Regions from separate parts of the Novosphingobium kalidii genome, predicted to be linked through region 1. Evidence: predicted binding sites of a transcription regulator. Region 1 holds the regulator's gene; each other region holds the start of a gene.
What was found. The regulator LexA, encoded in region 1, represses DNA repair genes until DNA is damaged. The targets are predictions, from matches to a motif close to GTTCCNCNCTTGTTCT.

Region 1 (7,988 bases):
GATGTCGACCGGTGCGCGCCTTCCGGCGGACGCCGCTTGCGTCATCCTGCAGGAAGATCTCGCGCGAGATCAGGATCGGCTGACACTGACGGGCGAGCCGCCGTCGCCAGCGCACAAGCACATCCGTCCTTGCGGCCTGGATTTCCGCGACGGTGATGAAGTGCTGCCGATCGGCACGCGACTTGGCCCTGCACAACTGGCACTGGCAATCAGTGCCGGGCACCGGCACTTGCCGGTGCGCCGTGCGCCGTCCGTGCTGGTTATGGACAGCGGAGACGAGCTCGCCTCTGACCCAGAGGTCTGCTTGGAGCATCAGATCCCCGCAAGCAACGCCGCCATGCTTGCCGCCATGGCTCGGGCGCTGCCTTGCGAGGTTCAACGCGTTGGCCCCGTGCCCGATTCGATGGAGGCGCTTGCGGAAGCGCTCTCCCAAGGCGCGGATGCAGACGTGATCGTCACCAGTGGTGGTGCATCGGTCGGCGATCACGACTTGGTGAAGCCGGCGCTCGAGGCTTGGGGTGCAAAGCTCGGGTTCTGGCGCGTGGCGATCAAGCCGGGCAAGCCCATCATTGTCGCCACGCGTGAGCATGGCGGCAAACGGCAGATCATTCTTGGCCTCCCGGGAAATCCAGTCTCAAGCCACGTGACCGCTTACTTGTTCATGCTGCCGCTGCTGCGGGCGCTGCTCGGCGCCGCTCGCCCTCTCCCTCGCACGCTGAGACTAAGGCTCGGGGCTCCGCTGCCCAGCAATGGTGGGCGGCGTTGTTTCGTGCGGGCCACTTGGGACGGCGAAGTCGTCTGTGCGCAATCCATTCAGGACAGCAGTGCATTGGCATCCCTCGCGGCGAGCAACGTGCTGATCGACCGGACCGCGAATGCACCCGAGGCTCTCGCCGGCGAAGACGTCGACGCGTTCTGGATCGAGAATGGCGGAATTGCTTGACGGGCGACTTCTTGTTGCTTACTTGTTCGCTAATTGTTCACGACAAGAACGCCTGAGGAGGCGCCGAACATGTTGACGCGCAAGCAGCACGAATTGCTCCGTTTCATCCAGGCCCGCCTGGAAGAAACCGGCATCTCCCCCAGCTTCGAGGAGATGAAGGAGGCGCTGGACCTGAAGTCCAAGTCGGGCGTGCATCGCTTGATCTCCGCGCTGGAAGAACGCGGCTTCATTCGCCGGCTGCCGAACCGCGCCCGAGCGCTTGAGGTCCTCAAAGAGCCTGAGAACGCAGCACCTCGCACCGCGGCCAAGCGTGCCGCCAACAGCAATGAAGCGCCTCGCGCGCAGCCGCCCGTTCCCTCTCCAGCCAATGACGTGATCGAGATCCCGCTTCACGGACGCATCGCCGCAGGCGTTCCGATCGAGGCACTGGAAGGCCAGGCATCGCTTTCTGTTCCGGCAGCGCTCCTGGGCTCAGGCGAGCACTATGCGCTTGAAGTCTCCGGCGACTCCATGATCGAGGCGGGCATTCTGGATGGCGACTTCGCGTTGGTGAAGCGCACCAGCACTGCGCGTGATGGCGAGATCGTCGTGGCGCTTGTTCGGGGCGAGGAAGCCACCCTCAAGTACTTGCGTCGCGAGGATGGCATGGTGCGGCTCGATCCCGCTAACGCGGCTTACGAGGCGCAGGTCTACTCGCCAGGAGAGATCGAGGTGCAAGGCAAGCTTGCAGGATTGCTGCGCCGCTATCACTGATCGATTAGGGCGCAGCTGAAGCAGAAGCGCTTACCGCGGGGCGCGAGGGCTGTCTGTCCTCGGCCCCTCGCCACCACCCGTGCCGACCTTCGCTGTCCGCGACGCTGCTAACGCGGGCGTTTGCAAGATCGATGGCGAGACCGCCCGTGTGCTGGAGAAGCCTGCGATCGACCTTGAGCCACCGGGGCCGGCAACTCCGCGGTAGCCAGCGGTCGGAGATCACCAGGTCCACACGCTCGCAAGCGGCGGCCAGGGCGCGTTCCGGCACGGCATCGCGGCTTCGCGTCAGCAGGAGCTGCCAATCTCGCTCGCCGCGCGTCAAGGTTATGACACAGGTGTCACGATTACAGTCCGCGCCAGGAAGGCTGACTAGAGACGTCGGTGTGCCGCTCATGCCTGCGATCTCAACCAGATTGTCCCTAACAAAATCGCTGCGGCTGGGGCGAAGGACGAACAGAGCGTCCGCCTCCTTCGACAGCAAGCCCACGTGGCGGCCGTCGCCCGAGATGAGCAGGTCCGGCGGCCGAGCCGTGGCTACAAGCACAGCCCCAAGCACCGCCGGTGCCAAGCCGAACCAGCGCACTTTACCGGACCACAGACCGAACCAGAGGCCGCCGCCAATGAACAGAGCAAACGCCGTTCCCGCCATCGCAGGGATGACCGTCACGGCGCCGGGCCGGCTGGCTACCCAGTGCGCAAGACCATTCAACCCGGCGATCGCATGGCCCGCTATCCACCAGGCTGGCGCTCCCATGCTCACTAGATCAAGCAGCAAGCCGCATAGAACCGAGGGCATGATCACCAGCGTGGTGAGCGGGATCGCGACCACATTGGCGAAGGCGCCGTAGATCCCCGCCCGGTGGAAGTGATAAAGGCCGATCGGCATCAGAGCGAACTCGATCACGAAGCCAGTCAGCAACACGAGCGCGAGGTGTCTCAGCGCCCGGACACCCAAGCCCTCCTCTCGTGGTGTCAGGAACCGGCGGACCGGCCCGGCGCCTGACAAGGCTATAATCGCAAGCACAGCGGCGAAGCTCATCTGGAAGCTGGGACCGGCAACGGCCTCGGGCCAGAGCAACATGACGAGAAACGCCGCCACGGCCAGCATACGCAGCGACAAGGGCTCGCGCCCGAGCGCAAGCGCCATCAACACAAGCAGTGCGCCGATGCACGAGCGCACCGTCGGCACCTGAGCGCCGGTCAGCAGGGTGTAGCCAACACCCGCAAAGGCGCCGAAACCTGCGCCCACGACCGGTAGCCGTACTCGCAAGGCCAACCACGGCCACAGCGCCAGAAGCCGGAGGCTGACGAAGTAGACCGCGCCGATTACCGCGCTGACGTGAAGTCCGCTGATCGAGAGCAGGTGCGCGAGGCCCGCGTCCCGCATCGCCTGTGCGTCGGCTCCGACGATCCCGCCCACATCGCCGGTGGCGAGCGCTGCTGCGATGCCGGCCTGCCGGTGCTCCAGTTGCTCCCGAATATGGCTGGAAATTCTCCGGCTCGCGCTACCCAGCCAAGGCGCGGCACCGCCCTCGTCCACGATCTTCGGCGCTTCGAGTGCTGTGCCCGTCGCGGCCAGCCCCTTGAACCAAGCGGTACGTGCGAAGTTGTAGGCGCCCGGCAGCATCGGGGGCGCGGGCGGCATCAACCGGGCGCGGAACCGCACCACCTGACCGGCATGGAGGCCATCGGCGCTCCCAATTGCGTCGGCCAGATTGATCCGGACGCGAATGGCGCGTTCGCCACCCGGCTCACGCGTGGCAAGTACAAGCCGGCTGCGGGCCTGAGCTGGCTGGGTTTCCACGGCGAGCACTGTCCCCGTCAGAGTCGCCACCCCCGGTGCGGCAATGGGGGCCGCGCCAACAAAGTGCGAGCGGGCCCATACCGAACCGCAGCCGGCTGCGACCACCAGAGGCACGACAATCCCGCTTAGCCGCAGATAGGGATAACGCCCGTAGGAGCCCAGAGCGGCAGCGAACCCGGCAGACAGCCCTCCGCACGCAACCATAAGCGCCAGCCAGTAACCGGGGGCCGGCAATGCGAACCAGACCGCGATGCCCGCACCGAATGCAACTGCCAGCCATGGCATACGATCGAACCCGGCATCGCCAAGAAATCGCTCGACTGCGGCCAACCCTCTCGACAAGCGGCGCGCACTGTTCCATGGCCCATGTTGCAGTGCAGCGCCCCCGGGCGCGGCGGGCGGCAGGATATCTCGGCGCGCGGCTCGGGTGGCCATGTGCGCATTGGACAGGAAGGACAAGGCGATGGCAAGCGGCAGCTTAGCGGAGGCGACGCAAGGCGGAGCTCCAGCTGGCGCTCGTCCCGTGGTCACACGGTTTGCGCCTTCGCCCACCGGCTATCTTCATATCGGCGGCGCACGCACCGCTCTCTTCAACTGGCTCTATGCACGTCATCACGGCGGGAAATACCTCCTTCGCGTCGAGGATACCGATCGCGCCCGCTCGACTGAGCCGGCGATCGGCGCCATCTTCGACGGGCTCTCATGGCTCGGTTTGGAAGGCGATGAAGAAGCTGTCTTCCAGTTCGCGCGCTCTGACCGCCACGCGGAAGTTGCCCGCAAGCTGATCGAAGCCGGTCACGCCTACCGGTGCTACATGACGCAGGAGGAGCTCGCCGCTCACCGCGCGAAAGCGCAGGAAGAGCGCCGCCCCTTCCGGCTCGCAAGCCCCTGGCGCGATGCGGATGCGGCAACTTGGCCGGCCGCCGAACCATTCGTCGTGCGCATCAAGGCGCCGCGTGAGGGCGAGACGGTGATCGACGATCTCGTCCAGGGCACTGTGACGGTGCGCAACGAAGAGATCGACGATTTCGTTCTCCTGCGTTCGGACGGCACGCCCACTTACATGCTTGCCGTTGTGGTTGACGACCACGACATGGGCGTCACGCATGTGATCCGCGGTGACGATCACCTCAATAATGCGTTCCGCCAGCTTGCGATCATCGACGCGATGAGTGCGATCGAGGGTTGGGGGCGTCCCATCTACGGGCACGTTCCGCTGATTCATGGCGCGGACGGTGCAAAGCTTTCGAAGCGGCATGGTGCCTTGGGCGTCGATTCGTACCGGGACGAACTTGGCATCCTGCCAGAAGCGCTGTTCAACTATCTCTTGCGTCTGGGCTGGGGCCACGGCGATGACGAGATCATCGCTCGCGAACAGGCGGTCGCCTGGTTCGACATCGCGCATGTGGGCAAGTCGCCCTCGCGTTTCGATCTCGCCAAGCTCCAAAACCTCAATGGCCATTACTTGCGCGAGGCGGACGACGGGCGCCTCGCTTCCCTCGTTGCGCAGCGCATAGACGGCGCGGCCAATCTCGCCCTTCTCGAGCAGGCGATGCCCGTGCTGAAAGTGCGCGCCAAGGACCTGAACGAGCTGGCGGAAGGCGCCGCGTTCCTGTTCGCGACGCGGCCGCTAGCGCTGACCGAAAAGGCTGCAGCGCTCCTGACTGAGGAAGCGCGTACGCGCCTCGCTTCCATGCATGAGCGCCTCAGTGGGGAGGCGAACTGGACGGCCGAGAGTCTGGAAACCAGTCTCAAGGCAATGGCCGAGGATCTGGGTATAGGCCTTGGCAAACTCGCACAGCCCTTGCGGGCTGCCCTGACGGGTCAGACGACCTCGCCGGGGATCTTTGATGTTTTGGTTCTGCTCGGACGGGAAGAGAGCCTCGCGCGGATTGGCGCGCAGGTTGCCGCTCCTGCCGGGTCGCAAGTCTAGGGAGAATAAGCACTTGGCAAACCAGGCAAAGCTCAACGCAGCGGGCAAGGACTTCGATTTCCCCGTCCTTCAGGGCAGTGTCGGCCCCGAGGTCATCGACATCCGCAAGCTCTACGCCCAGACCGGGAAGTTCACCTTCGATCCCGGTTTCACCTCGACGGCGTCGTGCGAATCGGCACTGACCTACATCGATGGCGACGAGGGCGTACTGCTCCATCGTGGTTATCCCATCGGTCAGTTGGCCGAGCACTCCAGCTTCATGGAAGTCAGCTATCTCCTGCTGAATGGGGAACTGCCCAGCAAGGACGAGCTCGACACCTTCAGCTACACCATTAGCCGCCACACGATGCTGCATGAGCAGCTCGCAACGTTCTATCGCGGCTTCCGTCGCGACGCGCATCCGATGGCGATCATGTGCGGCGTGGTCGGCGCACTCTCCGCGTTCTACCACGATTCCACGGACATCGCGGACCCTGAGCATCGCAAGATCAGCTCGCATCGCCTGATCGCCAAGATGCCGACGATCGCAGCCATGGCGTACAAGTACGCGGTAGGGCAGCCCTTCCTCTACCCCGACAACAACCTGAGCTACACCGGCAACTTCCTGCGCATGACCTTCGGCGTGCCTGCTGAAGAGTATGAGGTAATCCCGGCGGTCGAGAAGGCCATGGACCGCATCTTCATTCTGCACGCGGATCACGAGCAGAACGCCTCGACTTCGACTGTGCGCCTCGCCGGTTCCTCGGGCGCCAACCCCTTCGCCTGCATCGCAGCAGGCATCGCATGCCTCTGGGGCCCTGCTCATGGCGGCGCCAATGAAGCGGCGCTCAACATGCTGAAGGAAATCGGCACGCCCGATCGCATTCCGCACTACATCGAGCGCGCGAAGGACAAGAACGATCCGTTCCGCCTGATGGGCTTTGGCCACCGCGTCTACAAGAACTACGACCCACGCGCGACTGTGATGCAGTCGACCGTGCGCGAAGTGTTCGAGGCGCTGAAGGTTACCGATCCGTTGTTCGAAACCGCGTTACGGCTGGAAGAGATCGCGCTCAACGATCCCTACTTTGTCGAGAAGAAGCTTTTCCCGAACGTGGACTTCTATTCGGGAATCATCCTTTCCGCGATCGGCTTCCCAACCACAATGTTCACGGTGCTCTTTGCGTTGGCCCGCACCGTAGGCTGGGTGGCGCAGTGGAACGAGATGATCAGCGATCCCGGCCAGAAGATCGGTCGTCCGCGTCAGCTCTACACGGGTCCGACGCAGCGCGACTACGTGCCGCTCGACAAGCGCTGATCATAGCAACACGAGACGATTGGAAGGGCTCCGGTGCAAACCGGGGCCTTTCTCATTTCAGGACACTGGGAAAAGGGGGAAGCTGTCGGAGCGCCTCAGGCGGGGACGAGCAGCCAGATAGCACCTGCGAGCACCACTGTGACGGTCACCAAGGACCACGTCATGATGCGGATACGAACAGGTCCGAGTTCGGAAACCGTGTGGGGTTGAAGACGCCCGACTATCCGGCATGCACGACGCTGTGCCGAGAAGAAGATCAGGATAGCGATCACGAAGAAGCCAGTGGCAATCCCTTTCGCCACCCATGCAGGCTCGAGCGAGCGGAACAAGGCGTTAAGGCCGAGGCCGATACCCACCGCCGCCATGCCTGTCCTTACCCAACCGGCATAGGACCGCTCATGGGCTAGCACCGTGCGATCCTCTGCCAGGTCGGTGCGATCTTCCGCCAGCGTCTCTTTGTTCTCCGCCATCGCTCTATCGTCCAGAAATCACAACAACACGAACGAAGCTTTGCAGAGTGCGGGGCATAATCTCTAAAGAGATGAGAATGCGCTTTTGTTTCCGGCAGCCGCCGGTACCGCACAGTCTACGCGGCATAAACCGTTCGAACATGGGGCGATGAAAGCGAAGTCAGGGATGGCTATATGGGCGCGCGAAGCACCTGTCCGCTGAACTGCCGCACCCCGCTGCAAGAACAAGCGACACCTGAGGAACAACAGCAGAATGTCCGACCAGGTATCCGAGCGCCGGGAGAAACTTTTGTGGATCGCTCGGTGTGGCTGGAAAGGGCTTTGCCCGCGTTGCGGCAAGGGGCGCATGTTCACCAAATGGTTGAAGCTGGCAGACACGTGCCCCGTATGCGGTCTGGAATACAGCTTCGCAGCGCCTGATGATGGTCCGGCGTTCTTCTCGCTGTGTATCATCGCATTTCCGCTGATCTTCTTCGTCGTCTGGCTTCAGGTCGCCTTCAACCCACCGTTCTGGGTTCACCTGCTGACGTCCTTCCCCCTTCTCGGCCTGGGGTGCATACTGCCGCTGCAGCCGATCAAGGGTTGGCTGGTGGCGTCGCAGTATGTGAACAAGGCCCAGGAGGCCGGCACAGCGCAGCTGTGGGAGCAGCTTCACGGTAGCCGCGGCAACTGGCTCGATGATCACACCCCCCCGAATGGACAAGCGGCTGGGACCGATGATCCCGCGACCAAGGAAGACTGACCGGAGCCCTTACCCGGCACGAAAAGACCTCACGAAGCGCAAGCTC
Region 2 (7,988 bases), on a different contig from region 1:
CGTTTCGCGCCGGCCGTTGCTCTCGGCCACGATCGAGACGTTCAGGCGCACCAGCGGGCGGACGTCCGTTGCGAGAAAACCGTCGGGCCGCACGATTTCCACCACGGACCAGCTGCCGGTTAGGGAGCAGGAAACTTGCGCCACGCGCGGATCGCGGGCGCGAGCGGCGGCATCGATGGTCTCGAGCAGCTTCACTTTTTCCGCGAAGGGCACGAGGTCGAGAGGCGAAGCGTCGGTGTAGAGATGGCGGTTGCTGGCACGGGGCGGGGCAGGGCGCTCCCCCCTTGCGGGGTCCAGCAGCCGCAACGTCTCACCAGCGCGGCGAATAGCAGCGGCGCTGATGTCGTTGGCGTGCGCGAAACCGGTCATCTCGCCCGAGACGCCGCGAAGTCCGAAGCCCGCGTCGCGCGAATAGTCGCAGGTCTTCAGGCGTCCATCGTCGAAGCCGAACGCCTCCGAAGCGATGAACTGGAGGTAGAGCTCACCGTCGTCGCACGCCTTCAGCGTCTCGGCGGCGAGCGCCTGTGCTTCGTCGGGCGTGAGCTGACCGGGGCTATAAAGGAGCGAGCGGGGATCGGGTGCAGATGCCATGGAGCGAATATAAGACCGCTCAAGATTTCCGCCAGCGCGATCAGGTGCCTGCGCGCGCAGGCACGCTGGGGTCGGCGCTTGTGCTTGGGCCGTGCTCGTCCAGTTCGCCTGGGAAAAGCTCGTTCGTCTCGCGCTGGTGCGGGTCGCCCTTCAGCTGGAAACGCCGATCGCAGTAGCTGCAATCGACATAACCCCGCTCGTCGATTTCCATCCATACGCGAGGGTGGCCAAGGGCAGCGCCGGCGCGAATGTCGGTCGCTCCGTCACAGAAGACGCGGCGCTTGTCGGTGTAGACGGTTTCAGGCGGCTCGATCATCCGCGCCGATTACCAAGAGCGGCGGCTGTGCGCCAGATGAAAAGGCCAAATGAAAAAGAGCAGTCTGGCAGAGGTACACGGGAGCGCCTGCGCACCGACCTCTTTACCCACGCTTCGCCATGCTTCAAATGCCCCCGCATGAGCAGCTCTTCGCAAAACGCAGCCATCTCGATCCGTGACGTTGTGAAGCGCTATGCGCCTGCCGGGGGTGGTGAGGGCAAGCTGGCGCTGAAAGGCGTGAGCTTCGATGTTCCGGTGGGCGGCATCTTTGGACTGCTCGGCCCCAACGGCGCGGGCAAGTCAACGCTGATCAACATCATGGCCGGTCTGGTCAACAAGACCTCCGGCTCGATTTCGATCTGGGGCTTCGACACCGATCACGATAAGCGCAACGCCAAGCGCTCAATCGGCATCGTCCCGCAGGAGATCGTATTCGATCCGTTCTTCACGCCTTTTGAGGTCCTGGAAAATCAGGGCGGCCTGTATGGCATCGCCAAGCACTTGCGGCGCTCGGAAGAACTGCTGCGCGCCGTGCACCTCGCTGACAAGAGAGATGCCTACTCGCGCACGCTGTCAGGCGGGATGAAGCGGCGATTGCTGATCGCCAAGGCCCTTGTCCACCAGCCGCCGGTACTGGTGCTCGATGAGCCGACGGCTGGTGTCGACGTGGAATTGCGGCGGCAGTTGTGGGAATTGGTGACGGAGATGAACCGGGAGGGCGTCACCATCGTCCTCACCACGCACTATCTCGAGGAAGCCGAGCAGCTGTGCGACCGCATCGCGATCATCAACCATGGCGAGTGCATCGCCAACAAGCCCACGCGCGAACTGGTCGGCATGGCGCGGGAGAAAGTGGTGGAACTGACGCTGGATCGTGATCTCGGCCAGCTGCCCGTCGATGCCGCTTTCATCAAGAGCGAGAAAACCGGCGAGCGTACGATCGCGATCACCTATGACAAGGATCGTAGCACTGCCGGGCAGGTCCTCTCGGTCGTTCAGGCGCAAGGGTTCACCATTGTTGACGTGACGACGCGCGAAGCCGATCTCGAAGACGTTTTCGTCAGTCTCACGAGCGCGAACCAAGGCGCCTGATGCTGCCGCGCTTAGCGCGTCCGATGCTGCCCTGAAGGGCATGAAGCCCATTGCTAACTGTTGCCGAGCGCCTGCGTTGGCTGCAAGGAAGCGATATGGATGACCTGAAACGGGGCGAGAAGCCGCAGCACGACGTGATCATCGTCGGTTCCGGCGCGGCCGGGCTGACTGCAGCGCTGGCGCTTGGGGAGAAGCTGAAGGTGCTGGTCGTCGCCAAGGGCGAGCTGGCCGGCGGCTCTACCGCATGGGCGCAAGGCGGCATTGCTGCAGTGCTCGATGCGGGCGATACCTTTGAGGAACATATCAACGATACCATGGTGGCGGGTGCTGGCCTCAACCGGCTCCAGACCGTGGAGTTCGTGATCGAGCGAGCACCCTTTGCAATTGAGCGGCTGGTCGAACTCGGCGTTCCCTTCAACACCGAGGGCGACGTGTTGCACCTCACCCGGGAGGGTGGCCACTCGCACCGGCGGATCGTCCATGTCGACGATGCCACCGGGCAGGCGGTGCAGAAAGCGCTGATGCGCGCAGCACAAGCCAACCCGAATATCACGCTGCTGCCGGGCCGCGCCTGCATCGACCTCATCACCGGACGGCATGAGCAGCGCTACTCCGGCTCCGGCCGCGTCTGGGGCGTCTATGCTCTCGATCAGGCGACCGGGCAGGTGGAGGCGCATACCGCGCGCGCGACGATCCTCGCGACCGGCGGCGCAGGGCGCGTATACCAATTCAGCACCGCACCGCGCGGCGCCACGGGTGACGGTATCGCGATGGCCTGGCGTGCCGGGGCGCGGGTCTCCAACATGGAGATGATGCAGTTCCACCCGACCTGCCTTTACAATCTGGAGGTCAAGAACTTCCTCATCACCGAGGCGGTGCGAGGCGAAGGCGGGCATCTGAAGCATCCCGTCACGGGCCATCGCTTCATGCCAGACTACGATTCGCGTGGGGAACTGGCGCCGCGGGACATTGTCGCGCGCGCCATCGACGACCAGATCAAGCGCTTCGGCCTGGACTACGTTCACCTCGACATTAGTCATCAGCCGCCAGAGTTCGTGCGCGAGCACTTCCCGACCATTCACGAGAAGCTGCTGGGTCTTGGCATCGACATGACCCGTGAACCGATCCCGGTGGTGCCCGCACAGCACTATACCTGCGGCGGCATTCTGATCGACCTTAACGGACGCACCGACTTGCCCGGCCTCTATGCCGCCGGTGAGTGCACCGAGAGCGGGCTGCACGGGGCCAATCGCCTCGCGTCCAATTCGCTGCTCGAGTGCTTCGTCTTCGGTGAAGCGGCCGCTGCGCACATCCTTGCGCATTGGGACCGCTTTGATGCCCCGCCTCCCGTGCGGCCTTGGGACGCTAGCCGGGTGACCGATTCCGATGAGGAAGTCGTCATCAAACAGAACTGGACCGAGATCCGGCGTTTCATGTGGAATTACGTGGGCATCGTGCGGACCACGAAGCGGCTTGAACGCGCGCAGCATCGCATCAAGCTGCTCAACGACGAAGTGGAGGAATACTACCGCCACTTCCGCGTCTCGACCGACTTGGTCGAACTGCGCAACCTCCTGCAGAGCGCTGACCTTATCGTGCGCTCAGCACTGAGACGCCACGAGAGCCGGGGGCTGCACTACACGCTGGACTACCCCGAAACGCTGGCAGAGGCCGTCGATACGCTCCTTGTCCCCTAACGGACGAGGAGCAACGCGCTACGGTTTTAGCCGATGCCGAGCATCCGGCCGATGAAGATCAGCACGATTGCGCCGATCACCGAGGCAAGGCAGCCGGCGCGATTGAAATCAGCGCTGCCGCGGCTGGTGACGAGGCCAGCGATCACAGAGCCCCCGATCCCGAGAAGAATCGTGGCGATCCAGCCCATGTGGACCGACCCCGGATAGAAGAACCGGGCGAGGACACCGATGATCAGGCCGCTGATAATGGCGGTGATGACGTTGATCATGCGTAAATATCCTCTCGCTGGCGGTCCGCAGCCTGCACGGCGGGGAGACGCCTGGCAAGCGTTCCGGCGCCGTCGTCTAGGGGGAGGACACCGGAGGCATCGTCCGTGGTGACGCACTTGAACCGCGACTGTCGTTCACCTCATTCCTGACTCGTTTCAGCCACCAAGAATGTGGAAAAAGATTTCCGCCTTAGTGGGCGTTTGCCTCTTGCGATTTGCGTCGGCCAAGGACTTCCCACGCGTCGCGGCCAGCTCGGCATGGCTAAGCTGCGCGGGAGCCATGGCACTGTTAGGTTGGGGAGCCTCTTGCGCCGAAACGGCAAAAGCGCACACTATAGGTAGTGGCCGGTTGAAGAGACCGCCTCAAGACCTAGCTTCAGTCATACCGCAGCGGGGAAACCCACGGTTGGCGGAGCGGGCGCGAGTGTGTGCAGTGCTAACGGTGCTGAGCGAAGCGAGTGTTCCTGTTTTGTGCTCATTCTGCTAGGCGTCACTTGCTCGTCGAATCGAACCGAAGATATGCGGACGGGGGACGCAACGTGGATTTCAGGAACGTCAGCGAAGGGCAGCTCGGGAGCACAGATGTGGAGCAGCCCGGCGTCGACAGTCAATTCGAAACTTCGGTGGCAAACAATAACAAGGAGGCGGGTCCAGGCCCGGCTATCGAAATGGACAAGACCGATATCGCCACCGCTGACCTCGTCGGGGGTCCCGTTGAGGCGGCGCCCACGACACAAAGCAACTCCAAGACGATTCACGCCCGCCGCTTCACCGTCGTCACTGACGATAGCCGCGATGCGCTGCTGACGGACTTCGGCAAGGAAACGCTGGACGATCGCTACCTGTTGCCGGGCGAAAAGTACCAGGATCTCTTCGCCCGCGTGGCGGACGCTTACGCCGACGACCAGGATCATGCGCAGCGGCTCTACGATTATATTTCGAAGCTATGGTTCATGCCGGCCACGCCGGTGCTGTCCAACGGCGGCACTGGCCGGGGCTTGCCGATCTCATGCTATCTGAACTCGGTCGACGATAGCCTGGAAGGCATCGTTGCCACCTGGAACGAGAACGTCTGGCTGGCAAGCCGGGGCGGCGGCATCGGCACTTACTGGGGCAGCGTGCGCGGCATCGGCGAGCCAGTGGGTCTGAATGGCAAGACCAGCGGCATCATTCCCTTCGTGCGCGTGATGGATTCGCTGACGCTGGCGATTTCGCAGGGTTCGCTGCGTCGCGGTTCGGCCGCTTGCTATCTTGATGTCTCGCATCCGGAGATCGAGGAGTTCCTCGAGATTCGCAAACCCTCGGGCGACTTCAACCGCAAGGCGCTCAACCTCCACCATGGCGTTCTGCTGACCGACGAGTTCATGGATGCCGTGCGTGACGGCGCCGAGTTCGCCTTGCGCAGTCCCAAGGACGGCTCAGTTCGCGGCAAGGTCGATGCTCGCGCGCTGTTCCAGAAGCTGGTCGAAACGCGGCTTGCCACGGGTGAGCCCTACATCGTGTTCTCCGACACGGTGAACCGCATGATGCCGCGCCATCACCGCGAGCTTGGTCTCAAGGTTTCGACGTCGAACTTGTGCTCCGAGATCACGCTGCCCACCGGCCGCGATCACCTCGGCAAAGATCGTACGGCGGTATGCTGCCTTTCTTCGCTCAACCTGGAGACCTGGGAAGAGTGGAAGGGCGAAAAGTGCTTCGTCGAAGACGTGCTGCGTTTCCTCGATAATGTGCTGCAGGACTATATCGACCGCGCACCGGATGAGATGGCGCGCGCAAAATATTCCGCCGCGCGGGAGCGTTCGGTCGGCATGGGCGTGATGGGCTTTCACTCCTATCTGCAGAAGAAGGGCATCGCCTTCGAAAGCGCGATGGCCAAGGCGCTGAACATGCAGATGTTCCAGTACGTCAACCAGAAGGCCAACGAGGCCTCGATGCTGCTGGCCAAGGAGCGGGGTCCGTGCCCTGACGCGGCGGATGTGGGCGTGATGGAGCGCTTCAGCTGCAAGATGGCGATCGCGCCCACCGCGTCGATCTCGATCATCTGCGGCGGCACGTCGGCCTGCATCGAGCCGATCCCGGCGAACATCTACACCCACAAGACGCTCTCCGGCAGCTTCGTGGTGAAGAACCCATACCTGGAAAAGCTGCTGGCTTCGAAGTCGAAGGATTCCAACAACGTGTGGAACTCGATCCTGGAGCACAGCGGTTCGGTCCAGCATCTCGATTTCCTCAGCCCCGAGGAAAAGGCGGTCTACAAGACGAGCTTCGAGATCGACCAGCGCTGGCTGCTGGAGTTTGCCGCCGACCGCACGCCCTACATCGATCAGGCGCAGTCGCTGAACTTGTTTATCCCTGCCGATGTCGACAAGTGGGACCTGATGATGCTGCACTTCCAGGCTTGGGAGAAGGGCATCAAATCGCTCTATTATCTACGCTCGAAGTCGGTGCAGCGCGCCGGTTTTGCCGGCGGCGTGGAGGCTGACAACACGCCTGAGGCACCCAAGTTCGAACTGGGAGAGACCACCGACTACGACGAGTGTCTCGCTTGCCAGTGAGGGATTGGTCGCTGCGGTTGAACGCAGTGGAAGTGCGACCCACGTGCTTAGCAGCGCGACAAGGGAACTTGCGCCCCTTCTTGTTCGTCCTTGTCCTGAACGGCCATCGGCGTGACAGGACAGGGACGAGCACATGCTTCTTGAAAACAGTAACGGGGAAACCCTCACGCCGACGCGTCCGCCCGTAGACACTGCGGTTGACATCGCGGGCGGCGCTGCTGCGGGAGCCTTGGCCGGTTTGGCCGGGGCCGCAGTGATGGAAGGATTTCAGACCTATGCGGCTGCGCTGTTCCAGCCCTCCGGGTCGACGCCGCCGGCGACCGAGCAAGCGGCGCAGGCGCTCGTGCGCCTTGTCGGCGGAGCACGGTTGCGCAAGGCAGAGAGCAAGGCCGGCGGCGCGGCCGTGCACTACGTTGTCGGCACCCTCGCGGGTGCGGGCTACGGCGCCCTTGCCGAAGCCGCTCCTGGTGTCGCGCGGTGGCGCGGCCTCGCCTTCGGGTTTACCTGTGCAACGCTGATCGACCAGATTGCCGTGCCGCTGGCGGGGTTCGCGCGTCCTTCGTGGCATTACACCATCCGCACACATCTTTACGGCTACGCCTCGCATCTGGTCTTCGGGTTTGTCACGGAAGCGGTCCGCAAGGCCCTGCGTAGCCGCAAGCCAGCCGTGCAGGAGAGCTCCGGCGTAACGATGGAGGATATCTCCGTTCCCATTCTCCTGGGGTTTGCGAGCGGGCAACGCACCTTCACTCCTCCTGCTGCGGTGAGCCTGGCTGCAGCAGGCGCCGGTCTCGGGTTGGAGGAGACCCGTCTTTCCTTCCTTACTTCCAAATGGACCGGCGCCATCATGAGTGCCGCTGCTGTCGGCGAATACATTGCGGATAAACAGCCTGCGATACCTGACCGGATCGCGCCTTCGGCACTTGCAGGACGTGTGCTGAGCGGCGCGTTATCTGGGGCCGCTGCAGCCCGGCCGGGCAGGGCTTTGCTTGCGGCAGGCCTTGGTGCCGCTGGAGCCTTGGCGGGCAGCTATGTCAGCTACCGTGCGCGCGCGGTTCTCGCTAGGGCGCTGGGCCGCGACAAGCCTGTAGCCTTCGCCGAGGATGCGCTTGCGCTGCTCGGTTCGGCAGCGATAGCGGGCTATGCGGCGCTGCGGGAGAACCAGCGCCGGAGCCTGGCAGATCTTGCGCTCGCTGCCTGAGGCCAAGTAAAGCCTTGATCTTCCAGCTCCGGATCGCGATTTAGCGCGAATGGGCACGGTCATGGCAATCCTCTCGCAACTGTTTTGGGGCGTGACCATCGGGGCGCTGAGCGGGACGTTCATCGCGCTGGCCAAGCTTCTGGCCATGGGCGGCGCTGTGGTGGGAGGAGGCTTCGCTTTCCGGAAGTGGCGCAAGCTGCGCGCCTTGGTCCGCTTCCGCCGTTAAGGCGCACGCGCAGGGCTATGTCCCGTGGCGTGTGCCGCTTA
Region 3 (7,988 bases), on a different contig from region 1:
TGAGCCTCACCTCGAGTTCAGCCCGCGCTACCCCGGCTGTCCGGCGCCTGAACTTCGCCTGCCGTTCCCATAGCCGCGTCTACCAAGCCGTTGCGCATCATCCACCAGAACAGGACGATGCCCGGCAGCGCCGCAACAGTTGTGAGCAGATAGAAGTTTACATAGCCGATTGCCTCGATCAGCGAGCCTGCCGTCGTTCCGGTCAGGAAACGCCCGACCACGCTCGCTGCGGCAGAGATTAGCGCATACTGAGTCGCTGTGAACCTGAGGTCGCACAGAGCCGAGAAGTAGGCGACGACCACAACGCCGCCGTAGCCGCTGGCGATGTTTTCAAACCCGATGGCGCCGGCCATTCCCCAGTTCGAATGCCCCGCCTGCGCGAGTAGGGCGAAACTGAGATTGGAGATCCCCATCAGCACGAGCGCTATGAACACTGACCGCTTGAGCCCCAACCGCGAGTAGGCGGCTCCGCCGATAAAGATACCGATCAGGTATGCCCAAAATCCGAAGCCGACGTCGTAAATGGCAATCTCGTCGTTGCTGAAGCCGAGATCGTTGAACAGCAGGCGGAATGTAAGGTTGGCCAGCGTATCCCCGATCTTATGAACGAGGATGAAGGCCAGGACCAGCAAGGCTCCCGCCCGCGCGAAGAACTCCACGAAGGGGCCGACGATGGAGGCCCAGACTTCGCGAACGCCCTTGCGCTCGATGACGACCTGCCGCCGCTCCGGCTCGCCCAGCAGCAGCGCTGTCGCCATAGCGGGAACGGCGAATACGGCGCAGGCTATGTACGCTGAACTCCACCCGTACCGCCCGGCAACGACGAGCGCCAAGGCGCCAGCGCCCGCTGAACCAAGACGCCAGCCATATTGGCTCATGCCGGAACCAGTGCCGAGCTGATAGGGCTTGAGCGTCTCGATCCTGTAAGCGTCGATGACGATGTCGAAGGTCGCTCCCGCTATCCCCACCAACAACGCGGCAACTATAGTACCGGCCAGGTCCGTAGATGGATCGACCAGTGCTAGGTTCACCGTTGCCGCTATGACGAACAAGCCCGCTACCAGCATCCACGAAACCCGCTGGCCCATGCGGCTGATCAGTGGCAGGCGCACCCCATCGACGATCCACGCCCAAAAAACCTTCAGGTTATAGACCAAGAAGGCGAGCGTGAACGCTGTTATCGTGGACTTTTCTATATCATTCTGCGCCAGCCGAGTGGTGAGCGTTGCCCCTATCATGGCAAATGGGAAGCCAGACGAGAGGCCAAGCGCCAGAGCGCCGAGCGACTCCTTCTCGAAATAGGGGCGAACCGACTGCCAAATCCCTTTTCGCGGAGTCTCCGTCTTGATCGCTTCGACCACGCCGGTCCTTTCCCGTGTAAAGAGCGCATGCATAACGCCGGCTTCGGCAATGGGAAGGCTGGATGATTGCACGATCAACAGCTATGCGCGGGCGAATGTCCCAGCCTCCCCGTAAACCCGGCAGCCGCCGCGGCCCACCTCGCGGCGCGCCCCCCTCTCCGCGCGGCCCATTCCCCAAGCCTCCTGCGCCGCGCCCGAAGCGCCCCTCTACCGCAAACCCGAATGCACCGGCGCGCACCACGTCGAACCCATTGCGAGAAGACGGGCGTGAAGGGGAACGCATTGCCAAGCTTCTTGCGCGCGCAGGCGTCGCCAGCCGCCGCGAGGTTGAACGTATGATCGTGGATGGACGGGTGAAGATCGGCGAAGAGGTCGTGACCACTCCTGCAACGCTCCTCAAGGACTTGCGAGGCGTCAGCGTTGATGGGCAACCAGTCAAAGCTGCGGAGGCGACGCGGCTTTTCGCCTTTCATAAGCCCGCAGGCCTGATCACCGCAGAACGCGATCCGGCGGGACGTCCGACGATCTACACCGCGCTGCGCAACGCCCTGCCTCCTGGCGCTGGCCGCGTGATGCCGGTCGGCCGGCTTGACTACAACACTGAAGGCTTGCTGCTTCTCACCAATGACGGCGAATTCAAGCGGTTACTCGAACTTCCTGCGACCAGGGTTACCCGCACCTATCGCGCCCGTGCATTCGGTGCGGTGACCCAGGCACAGCTGGAAGAGCTGATCGAAGGCGTCGAGATCGAGGGTATGCGGTACGGCCGGATCGACGCAAACATGGAGCGCAGGACCGGTCGCAATCAGTGGATCGAACTGAGCCTTACCGAAGGCAAGAATCGCGAAGTACGTCGCGTGCTGGAACATCTTGGCCTGGAAGTCAGCCGGCTGATCCGCGTCGGCTATGGTCCTTTCGCACTCGACGAACTGCCCAAGGGGACGGCGGTTGAGATCCCGCCCAAGCAGATCGAGATATTCCGTAAGTCGCTGGGGGCAAAAGCATGAGGATCATCGCGGGTGAGTGGCGCGGTCGCAAGCTCGTGGCACCCGAAGGGGAGGCAACACGCCCCACCTCGGACAGGACTCGCGAAACCCTCTTTTCGATGCTCACCAGCAGGCTAGGCAGCTTCGAAGGCCTGCGGGTGGCCGATCTTTTCGCCGGCTCCGGCGCACTCGGGCTTGAGGCGCTTTCCCGCGGGGCCGCTCACTGTGTCTTCGTCGAGCAGGAGCCGGGTGCGATCCGTGCTCTGCGCCGGAATATCGCGAACCTCCACGCACAGGATCGTTGCGATGTCCGCGCGTCGTCAGTGATGTCGCTGGGCACCGCTCGCAGCGAACCACTCGACCTAGTTCTACTGGATCCGCCGTATGACTCCGGGGCGGGCGCAGTCGCGGTCGACAAGCTGACGCGTCTCGGCTGGATATCCCCCTCAGCCTGGGTCAGCCTCGAAACTTCACGCGCGGAGAACGTAAACGTAAAGGGTTACACGGTCGATGCGGTACGCGACGTCGGCAAGGCTCGGCTCCACTTGATGCGCGCCACCTGAGATTGAGAGGAAGCGTTAGCTCCCTCTCGTTCGCGTCATACTGACAGTTCCGGGGGGCGTTATTTGCTGCCCGGGTTTCGGCAACTGTCCTGGACGGTCCTGCTGCAGACCGGATAATCCTTGTTCATCGCTGGCGCTGGCGGGGGCGTGAGAGCACCCTTGTAGGCCCCCCCTTCGTAGCTCTCGTCCGCTGGCATTGCCGGGCGTGCTGCCTGGTTCGCATCCTGTGGGTTCGGCACGCCAGCTGTGGGGATTCCTCGGCCCGGCGGGTTCGCCTGGCCCGGCGGAGTCGTGGGAACCATGCCGTGAAGTTGCTGGATAATTGACTGCCACGCCAGCGCTCGTTGGTCCGGCGACATGTTGTAGATTCGACCGCGCTGGCTTGGTGTCAGCGCCCAGAAGCCTTCCTGCTCTTGAGGCTGGAGCGTCCAGAAGTATGCCTGCTGTTCTGGAGGCAGAGTGTCGAAACCCCTCTGCCGATCGGAAGGCCACGTCGAGTACGCGGAGTTTTGCTCTGCGGTCCTCATGCTCGTCGCAGATCCACCAGCAGCAGCACCGGCCGACATTGTGCCCGGCGGTGTAGGCGCCGGAGTCGGCATGGGTGCGGTGCTGTCGGAAGTGGGCTGCATAGTACCGGTGCCCGCAGTGCTTTGCGCCAGAAGAAAGCCCGGCGACGCCGTGAGAGCAAATGCGGCAGCACCGCTCAGCAGGAACATGCGCATTGTTAATCTCCAGTGCCAATGATCGAGTTCAAACGACGTGTGAGGGAGAGAGATGTTCCCGCGAATCGCCCAAGTGGCCTTGCGCAGCGCCGGCCCGTTCCCTAGCTGTTCACGCGTGACCGCGCCCACCTTCCCCGCTTCCGCTGCCTCTTCAGACCCGCTGATCGACGGTCTGAACCCTCCTCAACGAGAGGCGGTTCTGACCACCGAAGGGCCTGTGCTGATGCTGGCGGGGGCCGGCACTGGGAAGACGGCCGCGCTTACGACTCGACTTGCGCACCTCGTTCGCGCTCGTCTGGCTTGGCCCTCCGAGATCCTGTGCGTAACGTTCACCAACAGAGCCGCTCGCGAAATGCGCGAGCGCGTCGGCCACATGGTCGGCCCTGCGGTGGAGGTGATGCCATGGCTCGGCACCTTCCACTCGATCGCTGCCAAGATGCTGCGACGCCACGCGGAATTGGTTGGGCTTCAAAGCAACTACACGATCATCGACACCGACGATCAACTTCGCCTCCTCAAGCAGCTCATCCAGGCAGAGGGTCTGGATGAGAAACGCTGGCCGGCACGGCAGCTTGCCGGCTGCATCGACCGGTGGAAGAACCGCGGCCTCAATCCGGCAGATTTGGACGCGGGAGAGAACGAGGCCTACGCCAACGGCAAAGGACAGAAGTTCTACCAGCTCTATCAAGATCGGCTGAAGGCGCTGAACGCATGCGACTTTGGCGATCTGTTGCTGCACATGCTGAACATCCTGCGCCAGGACCGCGAGGTGCTTGAGCAGTACCGCCAGCGCTTCAAGTACGTCATGGTGGACGAGTATCAGGACACCAACCAGGTGCAGTATCTCTGGTTGCGGCTCTTGGCGCAGGGACGGCAGAACATCTGCGTGGTGGGCGATGACGACCAGTCTATCTATTCGTGGCGCGGCGCCGAAGTCGCCAACATCCTGCGTTTCGAAAAGGACTTTCCCGGCACAAAAGTGATCCGGCTGGAGCAGAATTATCGCTCCACTCCCCAGATCCTCGCGGCAGCCTCTGGATTGATTAGCGAGAACAGTGAGCGTCTGGGCAAGACGCTGTGGACTGAGCGACACCCCGGCGATCCCGTGAGGGTGATCGGCGTATGGGACGGTCCTGAAGAGGCGCGCCGCATCGGAGAGGAAATCGAGCGGCTGGAGCGCGAGGGCGCCACTCTCGCCCAAATGGCCATCCTGGTGCGTGCCCAATACCAAACTCGCGAGTTTGAAGACCGCTTCATTCAGATCGGCCTCAACTATCGGATCGTAGGCGGCTTTCGGTTCTACGAGCGTGCGGAGATCCGCGACGCGCTAGGCTATTTGCGCGTGATTGCGCAGTCTGCCGACGACCTTGCATTTGAACGCATCTACAACACCCCGAAGCGGGGGCTGGGATCAAAAGCGCTGGAGAAGCTCCACGTCCATGCTCGCCGGCGCGGCATACCCCTCGCCGCAGCCGCCATCGAGATCGCCGACAGCGACGAACTGCCCGCACGCGCACGCAACACCTTTCTTGCGTTGATGCGCGATTTCGCCCGTTGGCGCGACACTTCGAGCACTGTCAGCCCGGCCGACCTGCTCCGCACAGTCATGGATGAATCGGGCTACACGGACGCTCTCCAAGCGGAGAAGACGGCTGAGGCAGCGGGGCGGCTGGAGAACCTCGCGGAACTTGCGCGGGCTATGGAGGAGTACGACACGCTCGGCGATTTCCTCGAGCATGTCAGCCTGGTGATGGACAACGAGGCTGCGGACGAGACCGAGAAGGTCACGATCATGACGATGCACGCCGCCAAGGGGCTGGAATTCGAACACGTGTTCCTACCGGGCTGGGAAGAAGGCGTGTTCCCCTCACAACGGGCCATCGATGAAGGCGGCCTCGCCAGTCTGGAGGAGGAGCGGCGCCTCGCATATGTTGCGATTACGCGAGCACGGCGGCGCTGCACGATCATCCACGCGGCGAACCGCCGTATCTACGGGCAGTGGACCAGTTCGATACCGTCTCGCTTTGTCGCCGAGTTACCTGCGGATCACGTTGTGCAAGAAACGACCATGAGCGGTGGTGCATCGCTGTGGCGCGCGCAGTGGTCTGAGCATGGCGATCCCTTTGCCGACGTCGCGCGGGCTCAGCCTTCTCGTACCATGACGCGGGGTCCCGGCTGGCAGCGGGCGGCCGCGCAGGAGTATAGCCCTGCCCCCAAGCGTATCGTCGAAACCACGCGCTCCGCAGCGAGCTTCGCCGCCAAGCCTCGCCGCGATGTCGGCACCGGTACTCGTGTGTTCCACGATAAGTTCGGCTACGGCGTCGTGGCTGCTCAAGAGGGCAACAAGCTGGAGATCGATTTCGAGCAGGCAGGACGCAAGCGAGTGATAGACAGCTTCGTCAAACTGGCTGACTAACCCGAGACGTTCTGTACCCGCAGAACGTCAGCCTTCCGCACACACGGCTCCGGACACACGGCGCCGACCGCTCCGCGGATGATCTGCTTTGGAGTTCATCCGGCCAGTCTATGCCGTAAGGTAAAGCGGCGCGGCCGGTCCGGCTTGCCGTATCGCGTCAGGAAAGAGCAGAGACGTGCAGGAATTCGGGAACGGGGCCATTCCAGCCTTCGTTCGGCAGGTCAGCTTGCCCTTCCTGCGCACCACGCGGCCGGCGCTCCTGCCGCTCCGGCTTTAGCTCATTCGCTGGGATTTCGGCGCCTTGATGGACGAGGCGCTCTTCAGCGTCCTGTCCGACTGGCGCTTCCTTGCGCGGCTTACGAGCAGGCCGCTCCCCGCGGGAACGCTCACGCTTCGCCCGCTGCGGCTTCTCGCTCGGAGCGTCGTCCGCGCGTTCGGCATTGAAAAGCGGGATTTTTCCGCCCGTCAGCTTCTCCACGTTCTGGATCGCCTCCGCGTCCTCGGGAGTCACGAAGGTAAACGCGCGCCCTGTCGCACCAGCGCGACCGGTGCGCCCGATCCGGTGAACATAGTCGTCAGGGTGCCAGGGGGTGTCGAAGTTAAAGACGTGGCTCACGCCCTTCACGTCAAGGCCGCGAGCGGCGACGTCCGATGCGACGAGAATGTTGATCACGCCATCCTTGAACCGCTGCAACTCCGCCTGACGCGCAGGCTGGTCCATGTCGCCGTGGATCTCACCGCTCGAGAAGCCGTGGCCTAGCAGGCTCTTGTTGAGCTCCCGAACAGTCGTCTTGCGATTGCAGAAGATAATGGCGGTGGTCACGTCATCGGTCTGCAGCAGGTGGCGCAGGACCTCGCGCTTCTTGCGGGTCTGCACGGCTACTTTGTGCTGAACGATGTTCGTGTTGGCGGTCGCGGGTCGCGCGACTTCGATGTACTTGGGGTTGGTCAAGAACCGATCCGCCAGCTTCTTGATCGGCGGCGGCATTGTTGCGGAGAACAGCAGAGTCTGACGGTTCGGCGGCAGCTTGGTGCAGATATTCTCGATATCGGGGATAAAGCCCATGTCGAGCATGCGGTCTGCTTCATCGATCACCAGCAGTGAGCAACCCGTAAGCAGGATCTTGCCCCGCTCGAACAAGTCCATCAGCCTGCCGGGAGTGGCGATCAGAACATCGACGCCTTCCGTCAGCGCCTTTACCTGGTCACCCATTTGCACGCCGCCAATCAGCAGCGCCATCTTCAGATCGTGGTTCTTGCCGTAATTTTCGAAGTTCTCAGCAACTTGCGCTGCAAGCTCACGCGTGGGCTCGAGAATTAGCGAGCGCGGCATGAGCGCGCGACGGCGGCCACTGGCGAGAATGTCGATCATCGGCAAGACAAAGCTGGCCGTCTTTCCGGTACCGGTCTGAGCGATGGCGATCAGATCGCGCATCATGTGGACCTGCGGAATTGCCTGCTCCTGGATCGGAGTTGGCGTTGTGTAACCGGCCTCCTCGACCGCTTGCAGCAACTTGTCTGAAAGGCCGAGATCGGCAAAGTTCATAGGCTTAGGGTTTTCCGGAAAGTTTGCTTCCGTGCGAGCAGGCCGCACCGGCACGCGCCGATGCTGCGCGGCTGCGGCACACGCTTGCCGCGCCCTAAGCCTTACAAGGCAGCAAAGTCAAGTTTTTCCGCCCGTTTAGCCCTGTCCACCAGCGCAAAAAAGCTGTTTAGTCCTCGTCCGGGACCAGTCGCCGGATCCGGGACAGTTTGCACGCCGTGCCACTACGCGAATGCAGGGTATCGCGATTAACGCAGACCATCCCGTCAGGACTGCGCGAAAGATAGAACCCGGAGTAGAACGAGCGGGAAAGGCAGCTCTTGGCAAGCTCAGCGCTGATCAAGCGACGGTCGCGCATGTGCAGGACAAGACTGCTGGCTCCGCTTGGTTCGACCCC
Region 4 (7,988 bases), 190 kb from region 1:
TCTTCATGCAGGAGGCAAGGCAGCTTGTTCGTTCATTGCCCGCTCCTGACCATGCGAAGCCACCCGTTGCAAGGCCTCCTCCAAGCTAGCGCGGCGGATCGGCGTGCCGGCGGGGAATGCTGACAGCAGCCTGGAGGGAAAGGCCGGCGACAGCACGACGAAGTGGCCACTGTCGTCCTTGCTGCGGATCAGCCGCCCGAACGCTTGCGCCAGCCGGGCGCGGATGATGCCGTCGTCATAGGCGGCGGCACCTCCTTTCTCGGTAGCAGCAGCGAGCCTGCGTGCTCGATGAAGGATCGTAGGGCGCGGCCATGGCACTTGTTCCATCACCACGAGTCGCAGAGAGCGGCCGGGAACGTCCACGCCGTCGCGCAGGGCGTCTGTCCCGAGCAGCGAAGCTGCGGGATCATCGCGGAAAATGTCGACCAGAGTGCCGGTATCGATGGGATCAACATGCTGCGCGTAGAGCGGCAAGCCGCCTCGGGCCAGTCGATCCGCTATCCGCCCGTGCACCGCGCGTAGCCGCCGGATTGCGGTGAAAAGGCCCAGCACGCCGCCGCCTGATGCTTCGATCAAACGCCCGTAAGCACCTGAAAGGGCAGGGATGTCGCCGCGCGGCACGTCGGTAACGATCAACACCTCTGCCTGTCCCGCGTAGTCGAACGGACTTTCATGCTGGGACATCTGCGGCGTGATGCCGATGTGCGGCGCACCGCTGCGCGATACGGCAAGGCGCCAATCCTCGTCCTCGCATCCGGTGCGGTCAGCCAACGTGGCAGACGTCATCACCACGCCATGCGCCGGCTCCAGTACCGTGCGTGCAAAGGGCTTCATCGGATCCAACCAGCGACGGTGGATGCCAATGTCAAACTCGCGAGCCTCGCTGCGGTCGATCGCAAGCCAGTCCACGAACTCGGGATCGGCGGGCCCGCCAAGGCGTTCGAGCAGGGCTTCCCAGCCTGCGAGCAAGTCCACTCGCCAACTCAGCGAGTGACGTGCGCCTTCGATGCGCTGACGTCCCTGGCCGTCGAGCCAGTCTGGCGGCTCCTCCAGCATCGCTTCGAGTCGCGTGCCGATGCGGATAAGCGGCTGGCGCAGTTCGGCAATCGCGGCGCGGGCAGATTGCGCCAGTTGCACGAACGGGCCTTCCAGGCCGGCAGCTTCGGTCTCGAGCCCGTAGCCGGCTTCAGTGCCGCCGCTCTCATCGCGGGCGTACACAGTGGCGCGGACGGCTGCGAGCAACTCTTCCAGCGGTCCGTGTGGGGTGCCTTCAACCAGGCGCTGAAGCCACCCGTCCGAAGGGAGGGCTTCGGCGGCGGCAACTGCAGCGCTGATCGCGCGGCCCCCTGCCTCGTCGTAGCTCGCAACATCTGCAAGTCGTGCAGAAAGCCCGCGCCGCCGGCCACGCGAGGTTTTCTCAGGTCCGATCACCCAACGCCGCAATTCGATTGTCTCAGCGCCGGTCAGAGCAGCGGCGAACGTGGAATCGGCCGCATCGAATACATGGTGCCCTTCGTCGAACACGATCCGCGTCGGGCGCGCGGCATGATCCCGGCCGCGGGCAGCGTTCACCATTACCAGAGCATGGTTGCCGATGACGAGGTCTGCACCGGCGCTCGCCCGTGAGGAGCGTTCGATGAAGCATTTCCGGTAATGAGGACAGCCAGCATAGACGCACTCGCCTCGCCGATCAGTGAGGGCTGTTATTCCACGCTGGCGGAAGAGCGTACCTAGCCAACCCGGCAAGTCTCCGCCGATCATGTCTCCATCTTGTGTATAGGCCGCCCAGCGTGCGACGAGATGGGCCAGGATGGCGGCTCGGCCAGCGAAGCCGCCTTGCAGCGCATCCTCCAGGTTAAGCAGACACAAGTAGTTCTCGCGCCCTTTGCGTACGACCACGGGTTGCGAGCCGTCGGCGCGCCGTTCGGGCCAGGCACGGCGGCTCTCTTGCCGGAGCTGGCGCTGAAGTGCCTTCGTGAACGTGGAAACCCATACGGTCCCGCCCGAAAGCTCGCTCCAAAGGGAGGCCGGTGCCAGATAGCCGAGCGTCTTGCCAATTCCCGTCCCCGCCTGTGCCAGCAGCAAGTGCGGCTCGCCTGGCTTGCGGCGGGGGGAGAACGCGCCCGCAGCCCGCATGGCGTAGTCACGCTGGCTGGTGCGCTGTTCAGCGCTTGCGCCGGTCAGTCGTTGCAGCCGTGTGAGGGTCTCTGCCTCATCTATGGTGACTTGCTTTGGCTGGGGCTGCTCGCCTGCATCGTCCCACTCAGGCAACTTGGCGAAAAGCCAGCGCTCCGCGTGCTCGGGACGAGCAATTCGGTTGGTGAGGGGCGCCGCCCACGTCCATCGCAGGCGCGTGAGGGACTGCAGAGCGCTCCAGGCTCCCTCGCGCTCCGCCCACTCCGGAGTCGCACAGGTTGCCAGAAGCGTCCCCGCCGCTTCCTGCAGCAGGCGTGGCACCTGAGCGTCGTCCCCAGGCTCTTCAAGACCCAGAGCATAAGCGAGCCCCTTGGCCGTGGGCACCACGAAGCGAGCCGGATGCACGAAAGCAAACAGTTCCAGCACGTCGAGCCCGGATAAGTCCGGGTAGCCCAGCCGCGTGGCTACAAGAGGTGCATTGAGGATGAGATGGGGAGTGTCGGCAACGGCCGTCACTGCCTCGCCCTTACCAACGGTCCGGGTAGTCCCGGCTGCATCGCGCAACCAGGATCCGGCATGACTCGCATGAAACGCGGGGAGGGCAAGTACGTCCATGAGCTACCACGATGGGGAGCGTGGAACGAAAAGTAAACAAGCGAGGCTCCGCATAATGCTATGCGGAGCCTCCTCCGGTTAGACGGGCCCGGTCTCGTGTTCGCCGGCCTCGCTTGGCTTGACGGGCTGCCCGGTAAACATCTTGAACTTCCCTTTCAGCGAAAGATCAGAGATCCAGACCTCGGAATCCCGGATGTCAAAGCGCAGCATCAGAACGTTGGGATCGTTCTTTCCATTGGGAAACCAGCTTTCCACAACCGTATTCCACTGCTTCTCGCGCACAGATGGATCGGTCTCCGGGACCAGCACGCCCTTCAAGGACGCGAAAACATCATGTCCCTTGGTCGCCACATGGCCGGTGGCTGCGCCACCTTGAGCGATGCGATTGTCGCGGGCCAGGAAGAACCAGATCGCGTGATGGGCGTCCTTGTCGAGCTGCGCTGTCATTGGCTCGGAGTGTTCGTTGGAGCCGTCCAGCTTCATCATGATGAATGGACTGTCGTCAAAGGCTTTCCAGAACGTCTCGCGGGTGTCGTGGTCCATGATTCTTCCTCCTCGCGGCATATTGCCTGGTTCGAGGGAATCAACGCGGGGGGCTTGCCCGCGTTCCCTGTTCTTAAGGGCAGAGTGCATGTCGTCAGCTGAGCTAGGTATGCTGCACCGCGCGGCGCAGGTCCTCCACAAGGGCGGAGAACGCATTCTCTGCAGCGTCTCGATCAGGCAACCGCAGGATGTATGAGGGGTGCCATGTGACGATGCCCGCTCCATGCGGGAGGCTAAGAGGCGAGCCGCGCATCTTGCCGATCGTGCCAGGCTTTCCTGTCACTCCCCGCACGGCGGTAGCGCCGAGCATCACCGTCGCGCGAGGGCGGGCCAGGTTCATCTCCTGATCGAGCCACCAGCGACACGCCTCGATTTCCGATGCGTCGGGCTTCTGGTGCAACCGCCGTTTTCCGCGCATCACATACTTGAAGTGCTTGACCGCATTCGTGAGGTACACGTCTCCACGCTCGATCCCGGCTTCACCCAGCGCACGGTCGAGCACGCCCCCGGCGGGACCGACAAAGGGGCGGTGCACCTTATCTTCCTCGTCCCCGGGTTGCTCGCCGACAATCATCAGTCGGGCGCTGGCCGGGCCTTCTCCGAAAACGCAGCCATTGGTCCCTTTCCACAAGGGGCAGCGGCGGCAACCCTGGGCTTCTTCGGCAAGAGCACGCAAGGTCGTCGCGCGCGCGGCGGAGGGGACGTGCTGTGCGACCATGTGGGCCTCTCTAGCTTGGGCTCCCGCGATCAGCGGTGCGATGAGTTGTGCCTCTGGCATGTTTTTCCAGTACTTGCGGGGCATCTCACGTGTCATCGCCCCCACCTTCAGCCGAGCCGGGTTGAAGATCGCGGCGTAATAGGCCTTCCACATGTCCTCCAGCGCGTCTTCGCGCGGGGCCATGGAGCGATCTGCGCCGGGCCCTTCGCGAAGCGTCTGGCCATCCCAATGGATGGTGATTTCTGGGGTGAGAATCGACCACGACATGTTGGCGAAGCGCCGCAAGAAGAACCCGGCATTTGCGCGAACAATGTGGTGCTCTGGTTCGAACCAGGCCACGAAGCGCTTCGTGTCTTCGCCTTCCTCCACTTCGCGAAAGCGTAAAAAGGCCTGCATCTTATGGATATCTCGGCGCACGGCTTTCGCCATCAGCTCAACCCGCCGCACAAGTGGATCCGCGTGGTCTGCAAGCAGCCCCGGATGCTCCGTGATCTGCCAAAGCAGCTTGTAAATTAAGGCAAACCGCTCTGGATCGGAATGCAGCAGCGCGCTCTGCGCCAAGTCCGGGAAGCTGCGGGCAACTCGCAACTCCAACTGGGGCGACGGAGGAAGCCCGCTGTCGCCATCTGCGAACAGGTCATCGGCGCTTTCGCCCACGTGCCAGACGATGCGGTCGGGCTCTACGCGGGCAGCGAGGAAACGACGCGCTGCGTCGCGCCAGCCTTCCCAGTCATCCTCGCTCTCCAGCCGGACGACGCGCGCCGGCGGGGCGCGCATCGTGTCTTGCGAGTGAAGGCTATTCGCGTTCGTCACCCGGCTTTTCTTCTTCCGCTATCTGAAGCTCTTTCGGCTTGCGATCTTCGAAGACGCGGGCCAACCGGTTCTCGGCTTCGTCACTCAGCGTCTTCGCGGCTTCTGGGAACATCTCCTCTTCCTCTTCATCGATGTGATGAAGATAGCGGTGGCGCATTTCCTTGAACTTGGTGAGCCATTCTTCAGAAGTCACATCGAGCTGAAGAAGCTCGCCAAGGTAATCATCGACTTCCTTGTGCTCTGAAACCGAGTGTCGTGCCTCGTCGCGCAGGTCTGGGCAAGCAAGCATGGTCGCATACAAGGATTCCTCTTCTGCTGCGGCGTGCGCCTGCAATTCCTTACGCAGTTCTTCGAACAACTTCGGACGCTCGTCACCTTTGCTCGAGGTATCACCAAGCTGTTCCAGCATTTCGCGGTGCCGATTATGATCGGCTTTCAGATCCTGAAAAATTTGTGCGTCTGCCATAGTCGATCTCCTTCTTGCAGAGGAAAACCGGCAGCTCTCAGCAGGGTTGCTGTCGCGAACGATTCTCAGGCCGCAAACAGTTCAAGCTGCTTTTCTCGCGGGGCCAAGATGCGCCGCAGGTCAGCGCGATCGGTGAGAGCCGTTGGCCGCCAATCGGCAGCGATAATGAACGGGCGGACCTTGGATATCGACTGCGTCAGTCGCGCAACGTCATCGAGCCGCAGTTTACGAAGCCGTCTTGCCGTCAGGATCGTCTTCACAGCTTTCACGCCGAGCCCCGGCACGCGGAGCAGCCGCTCCTTTTCGGCGCGGTTCACATCGACGGGAAATACATCGCGAAACTTCAGCGCCCACGCCAGCTTGGGATCGATCTCGAGGTCGAGCATCCCGTTGTCGGCCGCATCGCGAATATCATTCGGCTGATATCCATAGAACCGCATCAGCCAATCGGACTGATAGAGCCGGTGCTCGCGCAGCAATGGCGGACGTTGCAGAGGCAGCACCGCGCTGGCATCGGGGATTGGCGAGAATGCCGAATAGTAGACGCGGCGCATCCCGTATCCGCGGTAGAGCGACGCCGCCCGGTCTACGATCTGCACATCGGTGGCAGCGTCTGCACCGACGATCATCTGCGTTGACTGTCCAGCAGGAGCGAAAATCGGAGCCGATTTGAAGCGGCGAGTTGCATCCTTCGCTTCTGTGATCAACGCGCTCATATCCGCCATGGCACCGGTAATCCGCTGTTCTGATTTGTCCGGAGCGAGACGAGTCAACGCATTGGTGGTCGGAAGCTCGATGTTGATGGAAACCCGGTCAGCCCAGAGGCCGGCCTGCGCAACGATTTCGGGATCGGCATCCGGAATGGTCTTTAGGTGAATGTACCCTTGGAAGCCGTGTTCCTCCCGCAGGGTTCGGGCCACTTCTACCAGCTGCTCCATGGTATGGTCGGGGCTACGGATTATACCGGAGGAGAGGAACAGCCCTTCGATGTAGTTTCGCCGGTAAAACCCGAGTGTAAGATCAACTACCTCCGCCACGGTAAACGCTGCCCGTCTGACGGACGAGCTCTTCCGATTGATGCAATAGTGGCAATCAAACTGGCAATAGTTCGTCAGCAATATCTTTAGCAGCGAAATGCAGCGTCCGTCGGGTGCGTAGGCGTGGCATATGCCCATGCCCTCGGTCGAGCCGATCCCACCTTTGCGGCTGTCGCGCTTGGCTGTGCCTGAGGAGGCGCATGACGCATCGTATTTGGCGGCGTCCGCGAGGACTTCCAGCTTCTCCTTGAGCGTCAGTTTGGCCATAATGTTCGATATATGTTCTCAGATGGAGCCCTGCCAGTGCCCTTTGGTGCAGGCCGGCAATAGGCGTACGCAAACTTTGCTGCATCTGGTGCGTTGACGGCAAACCATTGATGAGAAAGCCAAACAGGAATGGCCAAGCTGCGCTTCGTCCATGACAGCGAACCTGGAATTACACGGCGCAAGATGCGCGGCGGTAAGTGGGGATACTTTTCGCCTGAAGGCGAGCGCATCAGGAACCGGGACGAGATTGATCGGCTGAACCGCATCGCTCTTCCTCCCGCTTATGAGAACTGCTGGTTCTGCCCTGAACCGGATGGCCACCTCCTCGCGATCGGATATGACGCGAAGGGTCGTAAGCAGTACCGCTATCATCCGGACTGGCGCGAAGAGCGCGAGGCGATGAAGTTCGAGTTGTGTCCCCAGTTCGGAAGAGGTCTCTCGGAGTTGCGCAAGCGCGTGGCGATGGACTTGGCCTCACGCAAGCTGTCGCGAGAGCGGGCGATCGCTTCCGTGATCGCTCTGCTGGACACCGGTGCGATCCGCATTGGCAACGAGCGGTACGCCAAAGCAAACAAGAGCTTTGGGGCAACGACGCTGCGCAACCGCCACGCAAAAATCGACCGCGGCCATCTGCGACTTCGTTTTCGCGGCAAGTCCGGAAAGCTGCACGAAATCGACTGTGAGGACCCGAAGCTCGTGCGATGCGTGCGGAAGATGCAGGATCTGCCTGGACAGCACCTGTTTCAGTATCTGGATGAAGAGGGTGTGCCTACGCCCGTCCACAGCCACGACGTGAATGACTACCTTCATGAAACGATGGGGGATGCTTTCACCGCCAAGCACTTCCGAACATGGGCGGCGAGTGCCTTCGCCTTTAGGAGGCTTTCGGAAGATCCGCAGATTTCGCTCAAGGAGCTTATGAAGGAAGTTTCCGAAAAGCTTGGTAACACGCCTGCTATCGCCCGAAAGTCCTACGTGCATCCAGCGGTGGTTGCCGTGGCCAAGGGCGGCGAAGATGCGCGGGCGCTCCCGAAGTTCTTGCCGCGCCGCACGCAGTGGCTCGCCCGTGAGGAACGGGGGCTGATCGACTTTCTCGACACGTTCTCCCTCGCGGCTGTCGCTGCTTAGCGCGCGCCGCGCGAAGGATCACTGCACGGTGGGTTTAGGGGTCAAGCGCGCGATCGCTGCCCGAATGTCGCGCTCTGTGTAGGGCTTGGTGATCACTGGCACGCCTTCGAAGCGGCTGGTAGTGAAGGAACGGTCGCCATAACCACTCGCGAAGATGAACGGCACACCGCGACCGTAGAGAAGGTCAGCTACCTCCTCGCTGGTCTCCTTGCCCAGGTTCACGTCCAGCATCGCGAAGCTGATGTCCTTGCTCTCGACAAGTGCG

Region 2: ABVV53_RS16700 (ribonucleoside-diphosphate reductase subunit alpha) is a predicted target of LexA. The motif match lies at 4,426-4,441, and genes of this name have one in related genera.
Region 3: ABVV53_RS03915 (ATP-dependent helicase) is a predicted target of LexA. The motif match lies at 3,729-3,744, and genes of this name have one in related genera.
Region 4: ABVV53_RS15100 (putative DNA modification/repair radical SAM protein) is a predicted target of LexA. The motif match lies at 6,599-6,614, and genes of this name have one in related genera.

Annotation. Positions count from the first base shown of each region.
Region 1 is NZ_JBEWLY010000023.1:63,539-71,526, reverse strand. It holds gene ABVV53_RS14190 (molybdopterin molybdotransferase MoeA) at 1-943, shown strand, start outside; gene lexA (transcriptional repressor LexA) at 1,013-1,696, shown strand; gene ABVV53_RS14180 (ComEC/Rec2 family competence protein) at 1,701-3,935, opposite strand; gene gltX (glutamate--tRNA ligase) at 3,964-5,433, shown strand; gene ABVV53_RS14170 (citrate synthase) at 5,447-6,730, shown strand; gene ABVV53_RS14165 (YidH family protein) at 6,826-7,200, opposite strand; gene ABVV53_RS14160 (DUF983 domain-containing protein) at 7,454-7,942, shown strand.
Region 2 is NZ_JBEWLY010000027.1:76,903-84,890, reverse strand. It holds gene tldD (metalloprotease TldD) at 1-591, opposite strand, end outside; gene ABVV53_RS16720 (zinc-finger domain-containing protein) at 632-907, opposite strand; gene ABVV53_RS16715 (ABC transporter ATP-binding protein) at 1,046-1,999, shown strand; gene nadB (L-aspartate oxidase) at 2,095-3,696, shown strand; gene ABVV53_RS16705 (GlsB/YeaQ/YmgE family stress response membrane protein) at 3,723-3,965, opposite strand; gene ABVV53_RS16700 (ribonucleoside-diphosphate reductase subunit alpha) at 4,634-6,520, shown strand; gene ABVV53_RS16695 (DUF4126 family protein) at 6,654-7,721, shown strand; gene ABVV53_RS16690 (hypothetical protein) at 7,783-7,947, shown strand; gene ABVV53_RS16685 (PQQ-dependent dehydrogenase, methanol/ethanol family) at 7,963-7,988, opposite strand, start outside.
Region 3 is NZ_JBEWLY010000008.1:149,957-157,944, forward strand. It holds gene ABVV53_RS03895 (bifunctional folylpolyglutamate synthase/dihydrofolate synthase) at 1-3, shown strand, start outside; gene ABVV53_RS03900 (AmpG family muropeptide MFS transporter) at 18-1,361, opposite strand; gene ABVV53_RS03905 (pseudouridine synthase) at 1,457-2,368, shown strand; gene rsmD (16S rRNA (guanine(966)-N(2))-methyltransferase RsmD) at 2,365-2,910, shown strand; gene ABVV53_RS03915 (ATP-dependent helicase) at 3,748-6,048, shown strand; gene ABVV53_RS03920 (DEAD/DEAH box helicase) at 6,206-7,594, opposite strand; gene ABVV53_RS03925 (hypothetical protein) at 7,761-7,988, opposite strand, start outside.
Region 4 is NZ_JBEWLY010000023.1:258,173-266,160, forward strand. It holds gene ABVV53_RS15075 (SixA phosphatase family protein) at 1-7, opposite strand, end outside; gene ABVV53_RS15080 (ATP-dependent DNA helicase) at 4-2,751, opposite strand; gene ABVV53_RS15085 (pyridoxamine 5'-phosphate oxidase family protein) at 2,830-3,294, opposite strand; gene ABVV53_RS15090 (UdgX family uracil-DNA binding protein) at 3,398-4,789, opposite strand; gene ABVV53_RS15095 (hemerythrin domain-containing protein) at 4,809-5,291, opposite strand; gene ABVV53_RS15100 (putative DNA modification/repair radical SAM protein) at 5,357-6,595, opposite strand; gene ABVV53_RS15105 (DNA topoisomerase IB) at 6,725-7,723, shown strand; gene ABVV53_RS15110 (HWE histidine kinase domain-containing protein) at 7,742-7,988, opposite strand, start outside.